DNA from 3 places in the Bradyrhizobium sp. 157 genome. Region 2 is predicted to be linked to each of the others. Evidence: predicted binding sites of a transcription regulator. Region 2 holds the regulator's gene; each other region holds the start of a gene.

Region 1 (4,445 bases), on a different contig from region 2:
CTGGGCGTGATGGGAGGCCGCGACCTTGATCCAGGCGAGCTGTTCGCTGGTGGTGCCGTAGTCGTGCATATGGCGCATGGCACACATGCCGTAGGCATTGTGGGTGGTGGCGCCATAGGCCGCCTCGAAATCAGCCTCCGCGCCCGCTGCGCGCGGCGGCATCACCCCGGTGCGCGGCTTGCCGGCGAGGGTGACCAGCGCGACCGAGCATTTGCCCGCCGCGATCGCTTCGGCGGCGTGGCCGAGATGGATCAAATAGGAACAGCCGCCGGTCTCGGTGGAATCGACGTGGCGCACCTTGTTGAGCCCGAGGTAATCGACCATCGGCCAGAGGCCGCCCGGCGCGTCGCCGGCGAGGAAATAACCGTCGATATCGGCTTTGGTGAGGCCCGCATCCTCAATCGCCCCCTTGGCGACCTCGGCGTGCAACTGTGCAGTTGATTTATCCGGTGCGTGCCGGGTGGGATGCTCATAGATCCCGGCAATGTAGGCTTTGCCTTTGATGGTCAAATCGTTCTCCGTTGGCGTTTCTTCTTTCCGAAAGTTTTCTGGCCTGTCGGGCGGACCTTGGCAAGCGCGGAAATATTCCGCCGGGCGAGAGGGTAGCGACTGGACTCAAGTCGGGATGATTATCGGCGGAAATCTTATCAGGCCGGAACGCCTGTCCGCCGTTCGGCTTGACGTTTCACGACGCCGCGTTCTCGCGGCGCGGCCGGCGCCTGCTGATTGCCGACCGGCGAGTCGGCAAGCGTCAGCCGGTATTCCGGACCGCATCGACCAGCATCGCGTAAAGCTGACGCTTGGTGAATTCCTTGGGCTGCGTTGCTGCCGGCTTGCGCGGCGACATGACCTTGTCCGCCGGGCGGGCACAGGCCGCCAGCGGCGCCACCGCTCGCTTCGGCACCGACACGATCTTGGGGCTCGCGGTCGGCGGCTTACGACCGCGCTTCTGGCCCATGCGCTTCAACTTGGCGCTCACGGCATTGCGGCTAAGGCCCAGCCGATTTGCGATCTGGCCGGCGCTGTGGCCATCGGCCCAGAGTTTTTTGAGCAGTGCTACGTCGTTCGCATCCCAACCCATGGAGATGATTATACATCGACTGCGAGCGACAGGCTAGTCGTTGCTCACGTTGCTTCAGCGAGGAGATCATCTCGTCGTTAATGCCGCGTCGTTGATCGGAGTGCGAGACGGCCGAGCTGAAAGCCTTGCGTATTCATCTTGATCGCGACGCCGTTGACCTCGATGGCCTGCTCGATGCCTGCTTCGCGGGCATGCCGGCCGAGGCTCCTGTCACACCATGATCGGCCTACAAGGCCTTGGTCCGCCTAAGCAGCCACCACGTCAGTGCTCCCGCGGCGATCACCAGCAGAAGCGCATACCAGGTGCCGCCGTCGCCGGTCTGGAATGGCATGTCCTTGGTGTTCATGCCGAAGAAGCCGGTGACCAGCGTCGAAGGCAGCATGCACGCGGTCAGGACCGATAGCGTGAACAGGCGACGGTTGGTGATCGCCGTCATGCGGCCGGCGATCTCGTCCTGCAGCAGCCGCGCGCGCTCATAGATCGCGCTGAACTCGTAGTCGAGCGCGTCGAACTTCTGCGCAAGCTTGCGCATCGCCGATAGCAGGGTTTCCGATTCGACGTCCTCGCGCGTCTCCAGGCGATGAAACAACGCACGGATCTGCGACAGCTGCCGCCGCGTGCGGATCGCCTGCAGGCGCACGCGGCCGAGCCGCAATCGCTCATCGTCGATCTCGTCGTGCAATACATGATTCTCGACGATGTCGAGCTCGTCGCCAAGGCTCGCCGAATAGCGTCCGATCACATCGGCGAACTGGTCGACGATCGCATCGAACAGCGACACCGGGGTGGGAAACTTGCGGCCGCTATCGAGCGCACGCCGTGTCAGCTCGATCGCGCGCAGCGGCTTGCGCCGGGCGGTGATCATCAGCTTCGACGAGATCGCAAAGTGCACCCGCAGGAGATCGTCGCCCTCCTGCATGAACTCCTGGTGCAGGTCGGGCAAAACGCCGGCGATCTCCTCGTCGAAAATATCGAGGCGGATATGCTCGTCGGCATCTAGCAAGGTCTCGCGCGCAACATCGGACAGCGGCGCACTGGCGAGCCAGTCGTGGCAGCGACGGTTGGACAGATTGAAATGCAGCCACAGCCAGCCGTGCGGATCGGCGAGTTCCGCATCGAGGTTGGCGACGTCGAGCTTCGTCGCGGAACCGTCGCCCGCAAAGCGATAGGCGGAGATGATGCCGATGTCGGCTAGGGGCTGGTCCATCTGCTAACCCGTTGCTGGTGCGAAGCAGGCAATGCGTCAACGCAGTGACAAGCTGATGGCGACTACCCCATCGAAGCTCTGGAAACAAGGTCTTGATTTCAATCGGGCAATTCGTCCGGCCGCTCGTCCCCGGGACGCAGCGTTCGTAGGTGTGCAAAGCGAAGCGTGCCCACCATCACGAGCGGAGTATAGATGGTGGGCACGGCGCAAGTGCGCCTTTGCCCACCCTACGCGATCATTCCGCCGCCAACTGGCGCGGTGCCGGCGGCGGGTTGGCGAGATCGGCGGTGAGTTGCGCGTGGCGCGCATTGGCGTCCGCGACCGCCTTTTCCTTGATTGGACCGTAACCGCGGATGCGGTCGGGCAAGGACAGGAGTTCGACGGCAGTGTCGTGCGTGATCGGCGACAGCGCGCCGAGCACGGTGGCGACGTCCTTCTCGTAAGCCACAATCAGGTCGCGTTCGAGCTTGCGGTCGGCGCTGTAGCCAAAAATGTCGAACGGCGTGCCGCGCAGGAAGCGCAATTTTGCCAGCGTCCGGAACACGGGCATCATCCACGCACCGAACGCGCGCTTCTTCGGCCGTCCCAGCGCATCGAGGCCGCCGCCGAGGATCGGCGGCGCCAGATTGAAGTTGAACTTGAAGTCGCCTTCGAACTGGTCGCGGAGCTGCTTTTCGAAACGGCCATCGGTAAACAGCCGCGCAACTTCGTACTCGTCTTTGTAGGCGAGCAGCTTTGCGTAGTTGACCGCGACCGCCCGCGGCAGTGCCTCGCCATAGCCGCCATCGATCGCCGCATCGCGGACGCGCTTCACGAGAGCCCGATAGCGCTCGGCGAGCGCAGCATTTTGATAGTCGGTCAGGAATGCGCTGCGGTGGGCGATGACCTCGTCGAGCGTCATCGCCTCCAGCGTCTTCGCGACCACCGTCTCGTCCTGCCCCTTCATCATGGCCTCAAGCCGCGCCGGATCGGCGGCGGCGAGACGGCCGAGCTGGAAGGCCTGCGTGTTCATCTTGATCGAAACGCCGTTGACCTCGATCGCCTGCAGAATAGCCTTCGCCGACAGCGGCAGCAGCCCCTTCTGATAGGCGTAGCCCAGCATCATGATGTTGGTGGCGATGGAGTCACCGAGGAGAGCCTCGGCGGGCTTGGTGAAGTCGTAGAAAGAAGAGTCCTTGCGCAGTTCGGTCTCCAGCACGTGGTTGACCTTGCGGCTCTGGAAGTTGAAGTCGCGGTTGAGGATGAAGTCGGCGGTCGGAATCACGTGCGTATTGATCACGCCGACGGTGCGGCTGGCTTCGCAAAGCGTGATGGTGTCCTTGGCGGCCGCCACCACCTCGTCGGCGGCCATCACCAGATCGGCGGTGCCGGTGACGATGCGCGAACAGGTGACGTCGGCGGTGTGCTCCGAGAGACGGACATGACTCAGCACCGCGCCGCCCTTCTGCGCGAGGCCGGACATGTCGAGGATCATGCTGGCCTTGCCTTCGATATGCGCGGCCATGCCGAGCAGCGCGCCGATCGTCAGCACGCCGGTGCCGCCGACGCCGCCGACCGCGATGTTGTAGGGCCGCTCCAGCGAGGGGAATGAGGGCGGCTCGGGCAGATCGCCGATATCGCCAAGACCTGTACCATCAAGGCTTGCCGGCGCGCGGCGGCGCGGCTTGCCGCCGTCGATGGTGACGAAGGACGGGCAAAAGCCCTTGAGGCAGGAATAGTCCTTGTTGCAGGTCGACTGGTTGATGGTGCGCTTGCGGCCCATCTCGGTTTCCAGCGGCTCTACCGAAATGCAGTTCGACTGCACCGAGCAGTCGCCGCAGCCTTCGCACACAGCCGGATTGATCATGACGCGGCGCGCGGGGTCTTCCATCAGGCCGCGCTTGCGGCGGCGGCGCTTTTCGGCGGCGCAGGTCTGCACGAAGACGATCGCCGAGGTGCCCTTCAGCGTGCGGCAGGCCCTCTGGACAGCGTCGAGTTCGTCGCGATGCGCCGTCTTGACGCCGGGCGCGATCTCGGACGCCGGATAGGCGTCAGGATTTTCCGAGACCAGATAGATGTTGCGGATGCCCTCCGAGTGGAGCTGGAAGGTGATCTGCTGCGGCGACAATTCGCCGTCGACATGCTGGCCGCCGGTCATCGCGGTCGCGTCGTTATAGA
Region 2 (4,445 bases):
CGCAGGTGGCGCTGCCGGAGGCCGCACCCAAGGTGACCGCCCGCGGCCTGAACTTCTACTATGGCGAGCACCACGCGCTGAAGGACATCAATCTCACGCTCGGCACCCATCGCGTCACCGCCTTCATCGGCCCGTCCGGCTGCGGCAAATCCACGTTGCTGCGGATATTCAACCGGATGTATGATCTCTATCCGGGTCAGCGCGCCACCGGTCAGCTCTTGCTCGACCAGACCAACGTCCTCGACCCGAAGCTCGACCTCAATCTGCTGCGGGCCCGCGTCGGCATGGTGTTCCAAAAGCCGACGCCGTTCCCGATGACGATCTACGAGAATATCGCCTTCGGCATCCGTCTCTATGAGAAGATCTCGAAGTCCGAGATGGACGGCCGGGTCGAGAAGGCGCTGCGCGGCGGCGCGCTATGGAACGAGGTCAAGGACAAGTTGAACGCCAGTGGCCTCTCGCTGTCCGGCGGTCAGCAGCAGCGGCTATGCATCGCGCGCACCGTTGCGGTCAGGCCCGAGGTGATCCTGTTTGACGAGCCCTGCTCGGCGCTCGATCCGATCTCGACCGCCAAGATCGAGGAACTGATTCAGGAACTGGCGGAGGACTACACCATCGCCATCGTCACCCATAATATGCAGCAGGCGGCGCGCGTCTCGGACAAGACCGCCTTCATGTATCTCGGCGAGCTGATCGAATTCGACGATACCAACAAGATTTTCACCTCGCCGCGCGATCGACGTACCCAGGACTACATCACGGGGCGGTTTGGTTAAGGAGATAACAGATGGCTTCTGAGCACACCGCCAAGGCATTCGACAGCGACCTTCAGGAATTGACGCGCCTTGTTGCCGAGATGGGCGGCCTGGCTGAGCGCATGATCACCGAATCCGTCGACGCGCTGGTCCGCCGCGACGTCGCGCTCGGCAAGCACGTCGTCGCCACCGACGTCGAGATCGACCGCCTGCAGCATCTGATCGAGGAGCGCGCGGTGCTGACCATCGCCCGCCGTCAGCCGATGGCGATCGATTTGCGCGAAATCGTCGGCTCGATGCGGGTTGCCACCGATCTGGAACGGATCGGCGACCTCGCCAAGAACATGGGCAAGCGTGTCGCGGCGCTGGAGAACGATTTCCAGCCGCTGAAGCTGATGCGCGGCCTCGAACACATGACCGACCTGGTACAATCGCAGGTCAAGTCGGTGCTGGACGCCTATGCCGCGCACGATCTGCCGGCGGCGATGGCGGTGTGGAAGGGCGACGAGGAAGTCGACGCCATCTGCACCTCGCTGTTCCGCGAACTCCTGACCTATATGATGGAAGATCCGCGCAACATCTCGTTCTGCATCCATCTGATGTTCTGCGCCAAGAACATCGAACGGATCGGCGATCACGCCACCAACATCGCCGAAACCGTGTTCTACATGATCGAGGGTCAGCAGATGCTCGACAAGCGCCCGAAGGGCGACATGACGACCTTTGCCACCGCGGTTCCGAATAGCTGAGGGATACGAGATGAGCGCGCGCATTATGGTGGTCGAGGATGAGGAAGCGCTGACCACGCTGTTGCGCTACAACCTCGACGCTGAAGGCTATGAGGTCGAAACCGTCGGACGCGGCGACGATGCGGATACGCGGCTGAAAGAGCGCGTGCCCGATCTCGTCGTGCTTGACTGGATGCTGCCGGGGCTCTCCGGCATCGAGCTGTGCCGCCGCCTGCGCGCCCGGCCGGAAACCAAGCAATTGCCGATCATCATGCTGACGGCGCGCGGCGAGGAGAGCGAGCGCGTGCGCGGGCTTGCGACCGGCGCCGACGACTACATCGTCAAGCCGTTCTCGGTTCCGGAACTGCTGGCGCGGGTGAAGGGCCTGTTGCGGCGGGCAAGCCCCGAGCGGCTCGCCACTGTGCTGACCTATGGCGACATCGAACTCGATCGCGAAAAACGCCGCGTCGCGCGCTCGGGCCGTCAGATCGATCTCGGTCCGACCGAGTATCGCCTGCTGGAATTTTTCCTGGAGCATCCCGGCCGCGTCTTCAGCCGCGAGCAGTTGCTCGACAGCGTCTGGGGCCGCGACATCTACATCGACGAGCGCACCGTCGACGTCCACATCGGCCGCTTGCGCAAGCTGCTCAACCCCGGCCGCGAGCAGGACCCGATCCGCACCGTCCGCGGCGCCGGTTACGCGCTGGATGACCGATTTGCGAAGGTGGAGCCGTAAGGCTCCATCGTTGTCCGCGCGAAAGCGGGGACTCTCTCATCGTCATTGCGAGCGAAGCGAAGCAATCCATCGTGCGGCAAAGCAAGTATGGATTGCTTCGCTACGCTCGCAATGACAGTGGAACGCGTAGCCCGGATTTCGCTTCGCTCCATCCGGGCTACGACGAACCGCGACTTACCTTGTCTGCTTCGGCTGCTGACGGCGGCGGTCGGCGGCGGGCTGGTAGGCGATGCGCGAGTGGTGGGCGCAATAAGGCAGGCCAGTGAGCGCTTTGCCGCCGCAGAAGAAGAATTCCGGGCTTGAGGGATCGCCGACCGGCCAGTGGCAGGTCGCCTCGTTCAGTTCGAGCAGCGACAGCCGCTGGCTCATCGGCACGACATTGTCGAAGGCGATCGGATCCGGCTCCATCTCGACTTCGAAGGCGTGCGCGAGCGCGGTATTGCCGCGCGAGACCGGGCGCGACACGCGCATCATCGGCTGGGCGGGACGTGCCTTGCGCTGCCGCGGGGCGGCCGAGGAGGGGCTCTTGGCACGGCCGGAGAGACCCAGCCGGTGCACTTTGCCGATTACGGCGTTTCGTGTCACATTTCCGAGTTCCGCGGCGATCTGGCTTGCCGACAATCCGGCTTCCCAGAGCTTCTTAAGCTGCTCGACGCGATCGTCGGACCAGGTCAAAACCGTCATCGTAATCTTCCCTTCGCATCGCGCCGGCCAATCGGGGCGGCGCTGGCGATGTCATCGTCTCAAAAATCCCTGCGGTCAGAATCCCTTAGCCCTCGCCGGGCGCGCTAACCGCGCCCGAACGTTTACGCCTGCACAAAAGGACTCCAGGGATCAGAACTGCCGCACGAGATGTCGTATCCGACAGCCCAAACGCTACAATATGGCGTGACTCCGGCGCAAGAGTCCGGGCCCGAGCGTCCACATGTTCTGACATCTAGGCATTTCACTGCGTGTTTTCCACCACACCGCAATCCTACGGATTTCAGCCCCTTGCACTGCAGGAAAAGCCGTTCCGTGGCGTGTTGACAGCGCTCCCCGCCCACATAGAATGCCTCTCACGTGCCGCCCTTAAGAGGCGGCACGTTTCGTTTTCGCAAGACCGGCTGTTGCCGCGTTCGCGCCAATGCACGCCCGCGGCAGGTCTCAAAGGCAGGTCTCAAACCTCAGTGATTGCCATGACCAATAGCGCCACGTCGCATCTGCTCCCCGTCTTCGCCAGGGTCGATCTCGGCTTCGAACGCGGCGAAGGCTGCTGGCTGACCGCCACCAATGGCGAGCGTTATCTCGACTTCACCTCAGGCGTCGCGGTGAATGCGCTCGGTCACTGCCATCCGCACCTGATCAAGGCGTTGCAGGAACAGTCGACGAAGCTCTGGCACATGTCGAACCTGTTCAAGTCGCCCGATGGCGAGAAGCTGGCCGCGCGGCTCTGCGAGCAGAGCTTTGCCGACCTGGTGTTCTTCTGCAATTCCGGCGCGGAGGCGATGGAAGGCGTGATCAAGGTCGTGCGCCGCTATCAATTCTCCAAGGGCCATCCAGAACGCTATCGCCTCATCACCTTCGAGGGCGCGTTCCACGGCCGCACGTTGGGCACGCTCGCGGCCACCGGCTCCGCGAAATATCTCGAAGGCTTTGGGCCGCCGATGGACGGTTTCGACCAGGTGCCGCATGGCGATCTCGAAGCGGTCAAGAAAGCGATCGGCCCGCAGACCGCGGGCATCCTGATCGAGCCGGTGCAGGGCGAGGGCGGCGTGCGCTCGGCGCCGCAGTCTTTCTTCAAGGCGCTGCGCCAGCTCTGCGACGAGAAGGGCCTGTTGCTCGCGTTCGACGAGGTGCAGACCGGCATGGGCCGCACCGGCGATCTCTTCGCCTACAAGCGCGTCGGCGTGACGCCGGATGTGATGTCGCTGGCAAAGGCGCTGGGCGGCGGTTTCCCGATCGGCGCGGTGCTGGCCACCGCCGAAGCGGCGAGCGGCATGACACCGGGCTCGCACGGCTCGACCTTCGGCGGCAATCCGCTGGCGATCGCTGCGGCCAATGCCGTGCTCGATGTGATGCTCAAGCCCGGCTTCTTTGATCACGTGCAGAAAATGTCGCTGCTGTTGAAACAGAAGCTGGCCTCCGTCGTCGACCGCTATCCCACTGTTCTCTCGGAAGTGCGCGGCGAGGGGCTTTTGGTCGGCGTCAAGGCCGTGGTGCCGTCGGGCGATCTCGTCAATGCGT
Region 3 (4,445 bases), on a different contig from region 2:
CGATGCCACCGGGCTTGCCACCGCGTTGATGGGCGACAGCATCGCCACCAACGCCTTCATGCTCGGTTTTGCGTTCCAGCGCGGGGCGATCCCGCTGTCGCTGGAAGCGATCATGAAGGCGATCGATCTCAACGGCGCGGCGATCGAGATGAACAAGCTCGCGTTCTCCTGGGGCCGGCTCGCCGCGCACGATCTGCAGCGCGTCGTCAGCGCCGCGCGCTTCAAGAGCTCGGGCGCGGCACCGGTCCGGCGGACGCTCGACGAAAGCATCGCCTTCCGCGCAAAATTCCTGACCGATTACCAGGATGAGGCTTATTCCAAGCGCTACCTCGCCGACGTCGAGCGCGTTCGGTCAGCGGAAGCCAAGGCGGCGCCGGGCTCGCATGAACTGACTGAGGCTTTCGCCAAGGGCCTATTCAAGCTGATGGCCTACAAGGACGAATATGAAGTCGCCCGGCTCTATTCCGACGGCGAGTTCGCAAAAGCGTTGAAGGAGCAATTCGACGGCGAAGAGGGTGTCAAGGTCAGCCTCGCGCCGCCGCTGCTGGCCAGGCGCGACAAGGTGACCGGACACTTGCGCAAGCGCGAGTTCGGCCCGTGGATTTTCCGCGCCTTCGATATTCTCACCCGGCTCAAGTTCCTGCGCGGCACCGCGTTCGATCCGTTCGGCTATACGGCCGAGCGGCGGATGGAGCGGGCTTTGCCGGGAGAATATTCTGCGATGGTCTTCCGCCATCTCGACCGGGCCAAGCCGCATGACTGGCGACGTCTGGTGGAGTTGGCGAAATCAGCGGAACTCGTTCGCGGCTATGGCCACGTCAAGGAAATCAATGTCGCGAAATACCGTGCGGAGTGCACGCGGTTGGAAGCGGCGATCGGCCAGCCGGTGGCGCAGGCCGCGGAGTAGAAGTTGTTCACCCGGCGCGTGAACTTTTTCACAGCCGGAATCCTCACGCGTAACCCTGAGGGCGGAACCGGCTGGAATTGTCCTGCCGGCTTCCTACATGATGGCTATTCTTCAGTCTTTGGTTGATTTCAGGAGGCCAGCGATGGTCCTGAAGAGAGCTATTGCCGCAGCACTTTGCACGGTATTCCTGATCTCAGGCAGCGCCGCGCTGGCGGATCAGTACCGTGCAGGCGAGATCCTCGGTCTGGATCTCCCCCATGCTCTGCTTTCGCCGAAGCGGCTCGGCCCAGAGACGCAGTTCGCCCCGGTCCGGATCGAGGCCAGAACCGATGCCCGGCCAGTGAAGACGCAACGCGTGGTCGTACCCAAAGCTGCCGAGCGCAAGACGCGCGTCGTGCAGGAGCGCTTGCAGAAGCCGCGCGCTGCGGCCCGCAGCACCAAGCAGGCGCGCCGCCATACCAATCCGCTCGACGCCCAGGCCCGCGACACGCGGATCCAGACCTGGCCGTGCAAGTCCGGCGGCATCTGCGACTGGCAGCGGTAGTTCATTTGTAGGATGGGTGGAGCGAAGCGATACCCATCACGTCTCCACGTTGGGATTGATGGGTTTCGCTTCGCTCTACCCATCCTACGAGTCGGCGTCATCCACCTGTCGTAAAAGCTTCAGCCGCGAGTCAAACTCAACAGGCACACCTTCGTCGTGATTCGACGAGGGTGCTTCGATGCCGATTGCGATACGCGCCGCTCAAAGTTTGAGCCGGCGTCAATTGTTGGTCCGCTCCGCCGCAACATTTGCCGTCGCCGGTCTCGGCAGCCTCGCCAGACCCTATCTCAGCCGCGCCGCGGATCGGCCGCTCATCACCAGCGGCATTCAATCGGGCGACGTCTCGGCCAATTCCGCCGTGATCTGGGCGCGCGCCGACCGCGCGGCGCGGATGCAAGTCGAATGTTCGGCCAGCGAAGACTTCAAGACCATCATTGGCACGGCTTCGGCCGATGCGTTGCCGGACGCCGATTTCACTTCGAAAGTTCTGCTCGACGGATTGCCGCCGGGGCAGGATATTTTCTATCGCGTGCGATTTGAAAGCGAGCCGGGGATCGCTGGCGAGGCGCAGGTCGGGCATTTTCGTACCGCGCCCACCACACGGGGCAACGTATCATTCGCCTGGTCGGGCGATACCACGGGGCAGGGCTGGGGCATCGACGAAAGCCGCGGCGGCATGCGGACTTACGGCACCATGCTCGACAACCGTCCGGACTTCTTCATCCATTGCGGCGACCACATCTATGCGGACTGCCCGGTGGAGCGGGAACTGAAGCTGCCCGATGGCGGGGTCTGGCGAAACCTCGTCACCGAGGAAAAGTCCGTCGTCGCCCAAACCCTCGCGCAGTTCCGCGGCAACTACAAATACAACTGGCTCGACCAAAACTTTCGCGCGTTCCATGCCGCCGTGCCCTTGTTCGCGCAATGGGACGATCACGAGGTGACGAACGACTGGGCTCCGATCGCCCCGGCCGACGCGAGCGGCTATGCGGAGGTCGGCACCTCGCATCTGGTGACGCGGGCGCGCCGCGCGTTCCATGAATTCATGCCGATGCGCGCGACGCCCGCGCAGGACGGCCGCATCTATCGCAAGATCGCTTACGGCCCGCTGCTCGATGTCTTCATGATCGACATGCGCAGCTACCGCGATTCCACTTTGAACAGGCGCGACGACCACAGCGACACCTGCATTCTCGGCGCGACGCAACTGGCCTGGTTGAAGCGCGAGCTGGTGGCTTCCGACGCCACCTGGAAGGTGATCGCGGCCGACATGCCGATCGGCTTGATCAGCGAAGATGCCATTGCGCTTGGCGATGGGCCACCGGAGCGGCGCGAGCACGAGATCGCCGATCTGTTGTCGTTCATGAAGCGCGCTGGCATCCGCAACACAGTCTGGCTGACCGCCGACATGCACTACACAGCCGCGCATCACTACGATCCGAACCGCGCGATTTATCAGGACTTTGAGCCGTTCTGGGAATTCGTCTCCGGCCCGCTGCATGCGGGCACCTGGGCGCCGGCCCCGCTCGACAATACGTTCGGCCCGAAAGCGATGTTCCAGAAGGGCTGCAGCGGCGAGAATCTCGCTCCCTGCTTCGGTATGCAGTTTTTTGGTCGCGTCGACATCGACGGCAAGACCGAAGTGATGACGGTGGCGTTAAAGGACGTCGACAATCGCGACCTGTGGTCGGTCGATATCGAGCCCCGTCCGGATGCACGGCCGGGCCAGATCATGGCGCAGCACATCTGAGCTGACTACAGCGGCTGGGCGCTTGGCTTCAGGGCGCCGCCACCAGATAGCCGACCATCACCATCAGCGTGGAAAGCGCGAAGACCGCGCCGAGCACGGCGGCGGCGATCGCGGGCAGTTGATGGGTTTCCAGCCATTGTCGCAACGCCCTTACCATCGCACCCCTGACCGATCCTGATTGCCCGCACCTTGCGTGCGCGCGATCTCAATAGCGGCCAATTTCGCTCAGTGAAATAGCCGGCTCATGCGCCTTTCGTCGCGCATCGGACCGCGCCCCTGTCAGAAGCGAGCACGCCAACCGCGGCCTTGCCGAAGGACAGGCGTTGTGCAAATCCCGGCGCCGAGCTGGCTTTGCGGGTTCATTTCTTTTCCGCTGGCCGGAATTCGGGTTTTCGCTACACACGGGCGCGGCTCCAGTCCATACTGGATCGCATCAAAGGGAGGTCTTTCAAATGCGTGAAGCTGTCATCGTTTCCTATGCACGTACGGGGTTGGCAAAGTCCGGCCGCGGCGGGTTCAATATCACCCCGCCGATGTCGCTGGCGGCCCACGCCATCAAGCACGCCGTGGAACGCGCCGGCGTCGAGAAGGAATATGTCGAGGACTGCTATCTCGGTAACTGCGCGCACGGTGCGCCCAATATCGGTCGCCAGGCTGCGTTGCTCGCGGGCCTGCCGAAGTCGACCGCCGGCGTCTCGGTGAACCGTTTCTGCTCGTCGGGCCTTCAGACCATCGCGATGGCCGCCAACTCGATCCGCTCTGACGGCGCCGATTGCATCGTGGCCGGCGGCGTCGAAAGCATCTCGATCCCCGGCGGCGGCTCGCCCAAGGAATCGATCGATCCGGACCTGCTCAAGGTCGCGCCCGACATCTTCATGGCGATGATCGACACCGCCGACATCGTTGCCGAGCGCTACAAGGTCAGCCGCGAATACCAGGACGAGTATTCGCTGGAGTCGCAGCGCCGCATGGCGGCCGCCCAGCAGGCCAACAAGTTCAAGGACGAAATCGTCCCGATGAAGACCAAGATGAAGGTCGTCGACAAGCAGACCAAGGCGGAGAGCATTGTCGACTACGTCGTCGACCGTGACGAATGCAACCGTCCCGACACGACGATGGAAGGTCTTGCCAAGCTCGAGCCGGTCAAGGGCCCGGGCAAATACGTCACCGCCGGCAACGCCAGCCAGCTCTCGGACGGCGCCGCCGCCGTGGTGCTGATGGAAGCCAAGGACGCCGAGAAACGC

Evidence for each region. Region 2 encodes PhoB, which activates phosphate uptake and scavenging genes when phosphate is short. Its sites were predicted from a motif close to TGTCATNNANCTGTCAT; they were not measured.
Region 1: a site for PhoB is predicted at 2,333-2,349, ahead of IVA95_RS05420 (CorA family divalent cation transporter). Genes of this name have one in related genera too.
Region 3: a site for PhoB is predicted at 1,547-1,563, ahead of IVA95_RS07845 (alkaline phosphatase D family protein). Genes of this name have one in related genera too.

Annotation. Positions count from the first base shown of each region.
Region 1 covers NZ_JADPKF010000021.1:192,702-197,146, forward strand. The annotation lists gene IVA95_RS05410 (thiolase domain-containing protein) at 1-510, opposite strand, end outside; gene IVA95_RS05415 (GcrA family cell cycle regulator) at 752-1,081, opposite strand; gene IVA95_RS05420 (CorA family divalent cation transporter) at 1,308-2,288, opposite strand; gene IVA95_RS05425 (indolepyruvate ferredoxin oxidoreductase family protein) at 2,524-4,445, opposite strand, start outside.
Region 2 covers NZ_JADPKF010000077.1:132,751-137,195, reverse strand. The annotation lists gene pstB (phosphate ABC transporter ATP-binding protein PstB) at 1-776, shown strand, start outside; gene phoU (phosphate signaling complex protein PhoU) at 788-1,504, shown strand; gene phoB (phosphate regulon transcriptional regulator PhoB) at 1,515-2,219, shown strand; gene IVA95_RS20155 (GcrA family cell cycle regulator) at 2,394-2,903, opposite strand; gene IVA95_RS20150 (aspartate aminotransferase family protein) at 3,398-4,445, shown strand, end outside.
Region 3 covers NZ_JADPKF010000033.1:133,321-137,765, reverse strand. The annotation lists gene IVA95_RS07855 (indolepyruvate ferredoxin oxidoreductase family protein) at 1-907, shown strand, start outside; gene IVA95_RS07850 (hypothetical protein) at 1,050-1,451, shown strand; gene IVA95_RS07845 (alkaline phosphatase D family protein) at 1,630-3,201, shown strand; gene IVA95_RS38740 (hypothetical protein) at 3,230-3,358, opposite strand; gene IVA95_RS07840 (acetyl-CoA C-acyltransferase) at 3,654-4,445, shown strand, end outside.